One region of the Flavobacterium sp. GCM10023249 genome, then DNA from elsewhere that is predicted to be linked to it. Evidence: riboswitches for the same ligand, from Rfam matches in the RefSeq annotation. Region 1 holds a riboswitch; the other holds the start of a gene.
What was found. A riboswitch is a leader RNA that binds a small molecule or an ion and turns the genes downstream of it on or off. The one in region 1 is predicted to bind thiamine pyrophosphate.
Positions count from the first base shown of each region.

Region 2: another riboswitch for thiamine pyrophosphate. It lies ahead of ACFO7M_RS05490 (TonB-dependent receptor); the one in region 1 lies ahead of thiS (sulfur carrier protein ThiS).

Region 1 covers NZ_JBHSHZ010000006.1:551,256-554,755, reverse strand. The annotation lists gene thiC (phosphomethylpyrimidine synthase ThiC) at 1-1,128, opposite strand, end outside; gene thiS (sulfur carrier protein ThiS) at 1,331-1,537, opposite strand; TPP riboswitch at 1,603-1,710, opposite strand; gene ACFO7M_RS04025 (LamG-like jellyroll fold domain-containing protein) at 2,091-3,440, shown strand; gene ACFO7M_RS04020 (DNA-3-methyladenine glycosylase I) at 3,489-3,500, opposite strand, start outside.
Region 2 covers NZ_JBHSHZ010000006.1:898,099-901,598, reverse strand. The annotation lists gene ACFO7M_RS05500 (DUF7619 domain-containing protein) at 1-323, opposite strand, end outside; gene ACFO7M_RS05495 (UDP-2,3-diacylglucosamine diphosphatase) at 627-1,379, shown strand; TPP riboswitch at 1,417-1,511, shown strand; gene ACFO7M_RS05490 (TonB-dependent receptor) at 1,640-3,500, shown strand, end outside.

The DNA.
Region 1 (3,500 bases):
CAATGAGAAAGCCACATCGTATTGCTTCATGATTTCACAGATTTCTTCGAAATGCGTGTACAAGAAGTTTTCTTTGTGATGGAACAAACACCATTTGGCCATGATGGAACCACCACGAGAAACGATTCCGGTAACACGGTTAGCTGTTAAGTGGATGAAGCGCAATAAAACTCCGGCATGAATGGTAAAGTAGGAAACTCCTTGTTCAGCTTGTTCAATCAGTGTATCACGGAAGATTTCCCAGGTTAAATCTTCGGCCACTCCTTTTACTTTCTCCAACGCTTGGTAAATAGGCACAGTTCCGATAGGCACCGGAGAATTACGTATAATCCATTCGCGGGTTTCGTGGATGTTTTTACCTGTCGATAAATCCATGATGGTATCGGCGCCCCAACGGCAAGCCCAGACTGCTTTTTCCACTTCTTCTTCGATAGATGAGGTTACGGCACTGTTCCCGATGTTGGCATTGATTTTCACCAAAAAGTTTCTTCCCACAATCATGGGTTCGCTTTCCGGGTGGTTGATATTGTTGGGAATGATGGCCCGACCGGCGGCTACTTCACTACGGACGAATTCGGGTGTGATTTTGCTTTTCGGTGTATTGGCACCAAAACTGTTTCCGGCGTGTTGGCATTGCATTGCTTTTTGTGCCGTTTCCAGTTGTTCTATACGTTGGTTTTCACGAATGGCGATATATTCCATTTCCGGAGTGATGATGCCCTTCTTGGCATAGTATAGTTGGGTTACATTGGCTCCCTTTTTAGCACGCATCGGTTTGTGTAGGTATTCAAAACGCAAATGATTCAGACTTTCGTCGTTCAAACGCATTTTGCCATAGTCTGAAGAGATTTCGGATAATTCCTCCACATCATTACGGTCTAAAATCCATTGTTCGCGAATACGGGGCAATCCTTTGCGCACATCGATATCGGCATTGGGATCGGTATAGGGGCCGGATGTATCGTAAACGGTAACCGGCGGGTTTTTTTCGATACCACCGTTCGATAATTTCGTATCGTGTAGCTGAATTTCGCGCATAGCGACTTTTATCGGGTGGATTTCACCGTCGATATAGACTTTTGTTGAGTTGGGAAAGGGTTTTCTGGAGATTTTTTCTTCGTTGGTCATGTTTGTTATGCGTTATGAATGATATGTTATGAGTTCTTAAAAGCGTTGATTTCCTGCCAGGGATGGAAGCGGATAGCACGTAAAGGTAAAAGCCGTAAGAAACAGGTTTTGAAAGTGGCGACCAGAGGAAGCAGCTTGCAAGGCTGTGTTTTGAGGCTTTTGACTGCGGACTTGTAGCTTACAGCCCGCCCGTGCAGCCTTATTATCCGCCTTGTGTGGCTGTGATGATTAGAATATCGTCGGTTTCAGACAGGACTGTAGTTGCCCAGTCGGTTTTGGGAATTACCGAATTATTGATGGCAAAAGCGATGCCGTTTTGTTTGTTGGGCAGCTCGAGATCGAGCAAAGCCTGAACGGAAAGCGTTGTTGCTTCGAAAATTTTGGTTTGATTGTTGATTTTTAGTTCCATTCCTGTTGTTTTAAGTAGATAACAAAACTTTAGGAATGGCTACAATGGTACCTAAAAGCACATTATGAAGTCATCTTACTTTTCCCTACGCTAGTATTAACCAGATCAGGTTCAGAGGGTAAAATCTCAGCCTACATTCCCGAAAACGAGAGTAGACACCCCTAAAGCGAGACAAATGTATGTTTTTTTTATTTAAGATGGTTCGACTTTTTAGAATTTAGGAGTTTATTATTTATGGTTTATGGTTGTTGAGGTTATCTTAAAGTTATACTAACCCAATAACCGAATAATCTAACCTTCTTGTTGAAGGGTAATGTGCTAAAAGAGTGCTATATCAGTGCTAGATCAGTGCTAGATCAGTGCTACATCTCCCACTTTTTAAAAATGGATTGTTTTTTTTTCAGGAAGGAAAGAAAGGGTTTTAACGTATTCCGATTTGTCGTATTTAGGAGAAATCTTACGTCTTTTTTAATCGTTAACAATTTGATTTATAATAAGTAATCTCTTTCCTTGCAATTTTCTTATTTTTACACCCGAATATAAATCTTAATCTATGAAGCAACATTATTTTTTCAGCCTTATTCTTTTCTTCTTCACTTTTTTGGGCTCTAATGCACAAAATAATGCGATTAATTTAGCTACCAATTCGGCATTTACGATTTCCGGTTGTAACGGATGTCCGCAATTTCCACTTAATATAACTTCGTTTACCTTTGAGTATGACTTTTATTTGAATTCAGCGAGCGATGGTAACGGTAGATTCCTATGCGCGCCAGGTATTTCTTCAGTTGCAAAACCGATTGAATTTTATGTTGATGCTTCAGGAGTATCGGTTTTAAAATTGGGTAATGGTACTACTTTCGAGACCATTGCCGGCACTCCTTCGTTTGCTGTTGGACAATGGTATCACGTTGCATTTGTAGTGAACAATACCGCTACTAAAAGTATAAAAATGTATGTCAACGGAATTCAAGTATTGGATGCTGTTTTTACACAACCTATTGAATTTTATGATAATAATTCTAATTATACGAGAATAAATCTTGGTTCATTTAGTGGTACTAATAATTGTAAATTCGATAATTTACGAATCTGGAACGATTTACGAACCAGTACAGAGATCTTTGACAATTATTCTAGTTGTGTAAGTAACACTGAACAAGGATTGGAATTGGATGTGAATTTTGACGGTTCCAACAATGGTGTAATTCTCAATAGAGCGGTAAACTCAACCTATAAGCACGGTTTTGGATATGGAAATTTTTCTTTTGTTACTGGCTCAGGTTGTAGTACAACTCCTGCACATCCACCGATTACTGTAACAGGAAATTATGCGGGTAAATATTATTATTCAGGAGAAGTAAACGGTAAACCTCGTTATGCTACAGACAATGACCTTGACTGTAGTTTTTTTACTGCAGAAACTAGCTGTACTTTTCCGGAATCCTATGAAATAGTATGGGATAATAGTGCATGGGTTTTAAAACCAGTAGGTTGTGTTTGGTTGTTCACTTCCTGTGAAAATGTTGCCAGTTTTAATCCAGATAATTATGGGACGAACTCGGCTACTCTTCCTTTTGGACCATGTGACGGCTGGGTTTTTACTGATACGAATGCAAGTAGTACTTTTTCTTCTGATGAATGTACTGCATTAAATACCGATAATTTTACTTCCAAAGAGTTATTGGTTTATCCGAATCCTTCTAAGCATAGTTTTACATTGAATTTTAACGAAGCATTAAAGGTGGAAATATTTGATGTACTTGGTCAATCGATTTATAGCTCTAATTTAAATTCTGGAACGAATTTAATCGATTTGAGTCGCTACTCGAAAGGGATATACATCTTACGAGCGGTTACCAGTACTGGAAATGTAAAAACAATCCAATTGATAAAAGAGTAATTGGTACAATAGTATAAAAAAGGAGGTCAATAATTTTGACCTCCTTTTTTAGTTTCGTAA
Region 2 (3,500 bases), 350 kb from region 1:
CTGGAACCTCCCGGGCAAAGCATTCTTACATATACATCATATTGTGTACTGGGAACAGCACTATCGAGTATAAAAGAATTGCCAGGAACCGTTATAGTCCCGGCAGGAGGCGTTGGATTATTTGTAGGCGCCGTTGTACCCGCAGGAACTATCAGCAATAGCCATGAATCACTACCAAACGTACTGGGTTCCCAATCTGCAACAATCTGTCCTCCGGTTGTAGTAAATATTCTGAAATCACCAGGAGCAGGACATATTTGAGCGAATGATGTTAGTATACTCCCGAAAACAAACAACAATACAACAAGATAGTTTTTCTTCATAGATTGGGTTTTATATTTTAAAGCGAATAAAGATACCGAAAAAAAGAATACAAGATAAATTGCAACGTTCTTAACTATCATTTCATTAACCTTTACCTTTTGATTAAACCGTTCTCGCTTTTCAATTTATATAGTAGGCTTTAATGTATGTAGCAAATCAATTATAGTGATGATAAAAAATTCACATCTTATTTTGAATCGTAAAGCAACTAGAAAAACATCTCCAAACATCACACTTTTCCTTTGTGAGAATACCCTATAAATTAATGGAACAATTCTTATCTTTGAAACAAATAAAACCGAATGACTTCTTCCCCACCTTTAAAAATATACTTTGCAAGTGATCAGCACTTGGGAGCACCGACACCTGAAGCCAGTTTTCCGCGTGAACAAAAATTTGTAGCCTGGCTGGATGAAATCAAACACGACGCAGAAGCTATATTCCTATTGGGTGATCTCTTCGATTTTTGGTTCGAATATAAAACTGTTGTTCCTAAAGGTTTTGTACGTGTTTTGGGCAAATTGGCCGAAATTCGCGACAGCGGTATTCCCATCTATTTCTTTGTGGGCAATCACGATTTGTGGATGGACGATTACTTTCAAATGGAATTGAACATTCCGGTATACCATACTACCAAAGAATTCAACTTTAACAACAAAACCTTTTTAATTGGACACGGAGACGGTTTAGGTCCTGGCGACAAAGGATACAAACGGATGAAAAAAGTGTTTACCAATCCATTTTCAAAATGGTTGTTCCGATGGTTACATCCGGATATTGGCGTAAAACTGGCGCAATACCTTTCGGTTAAAAATAAATTGATTTCAGGTGCTGAAGACGTGAAGTTCCTGGGTGAGGAAAACGAATGGCTGGTGCAATATGCCAAACTAAAACTTACCTCAAAACACTATGATTATTTTGTTTTCGGACACCGCCATCTTCCCTTGGAAATAGATCTGAATGAAAATTCCAAATACATTAATTTAGGCGACTGGATTGGGCATTTCACCTACGGTGTTTTTGACGGAACCAATTTCAAAGTTGAAAAATATTAATTCGTTTTTTATTTCTTTAAAATTGAAGTACTTTTGTGCCGTCTCAAAGGGGTGCTCTAAATAACGAGCTGAGATTATACCCAATGAACCTGGAACAGGTAATGCTGTTTAGGGAAGGGCTGAGCGTTACGAAATGTCCAGCGGATATTTAGCGAAAGAACCGGCTGATAAAGCGGCCTTTCCATTAACGTTTCTGCGAGAAAATCATTATTTAATTTTAACAGAATAATTACCCCTTTTATTTGTAAACCATTTTACGAATGAAAAATGTATTCAAGAGTATTTCGTACCGCTTACGAGACACACAATCAGTCGGAAAAGGCTTCCTCATTTTTGCCTTTTTTGTTCTATCAACTCCTTCTTTTGCACAAGAAGAAACCAAAGATTCAACCAAAACAAAATCCTTAGAAGAAGTAATCGTAAAAGCCACTAGAGCAGACGAAAAAACACCGGTAACTTTTTCCAATTTCACCAAGAAAGATTTCTCTAAAAGAAATCTGGGCCAAGACATTCCGGTATTAATGAATTACCTACCTTCTGTAGTTACCACAACCGATGCCGGAAACGGAGTAGGCTACACCGGAATCAGAGTTCGTGGTAGCGATGCAACTCGCGTTAACGTAACCATCAATGGTATTCCCTACAATGATTCGGAAAGCCACGGAACGTATTGGGTAAACATGCCCGATTTTGCTTCATCTACAGAAAGCATTCAGTTGCAACGTGGTGTAGGAACCTCAACCAACGGAGCAGGTGCTTTTGGAGCCAGCTTAAATTTAGCCACAGAATCTTCTACAAAAGCAGGTGGAGAAATTGCCAACTCTTACGGAAGCTTCAATACCCATAAACATACCGTAAAATTCAGTACCGGATTATTGAACGAACATTTTGAATTGGCTGGACGCTTATCTCAAATTAAATCAGACGGATACATCGACAGAGCCTTTTCGGATTTGAAATCGTATTTCTTACAAGGAAACTACAGCAATAAAAAAACCAAAATCAAAGCATTGATTTTTGGCGGAAAAGAACATACTTACCAAGCTTGGAACGGATTGGATGCTGCCACATTGAAAGCAGACCGAACCTTCAATTGGGCGGGATACTATACTGATGAATCAGGCAATGCTCGTTTTTATGACAACGAAACCGACAACTACCAACAAGATCATGCGCAATTGCATTGGAACCAACAATTGAACAACAATCTTGACCTTACGATGGCTTTGCACTACACCAAAGGAAAAGGCTATTACGAAAACTACAAGGAAGATGCCGATTTTAGTGATTATGGCATGACATCGGTTGCAGGACAAACCACGACTGATTTAATTCGTCAGAAGTGGTTAGATAATAATTTTTACGGTACCACTTTCTCATTAAACTACAAAAATGACAAAATAGATGTGGTTTTTGGAGGTGCTGTCAACAAATACGAAGGCGATCACTTCGGAAAAGTAATTTGGGCGCGTTATGCCTCCAATAGTGAATTAGGTGATAAATACTATGATGATTACGGCAACAAAACCGACGCCAATGCCTTTTTAAAAGCAACCTACAAAGTTCTAGATAAATTAAGCTTATATGGCGACCTTCAGGTGCGTAATGTAAACTATGAAGCAACAGGTGTTCAAGCTTCTAAAGTGACTGACAATTTCAACTTCTTTAATCCTAAAGCAGGATTAACCTACGAATTCAATGCCAACAACAACCTGTATTTTTCCTACGCTAAGGCACACCGTGAACCGAACAGAACCGACTACGAGAATGGAACACCAAAACCAGAGAAATTAGACGATTTTGAATTGGGATGGAGATATCAAAACGAAAAAGTAAAACTAAACTTAAATGGTTACTACATGGCCTACAAAGACCAATTGGTACTCACTGGAAAGCTAGACGATGTAGGATCTCCAATTCGTGAGAATAGTGGTGACAGTTATCGTTTAGGAATTGAAGCTGATGCAAGAATTGTGCTTTCTCAAAAATGGACTATCGCACCTAACATCAGTATTAGCGAAAGTTTGAATAAAGATTTCTACACCGATGCTTCAGGAACATTAGAATCATTAGGAAATACTAACATTGCGTATGCTCCAAAATTCATCGTGGGGAATAGCA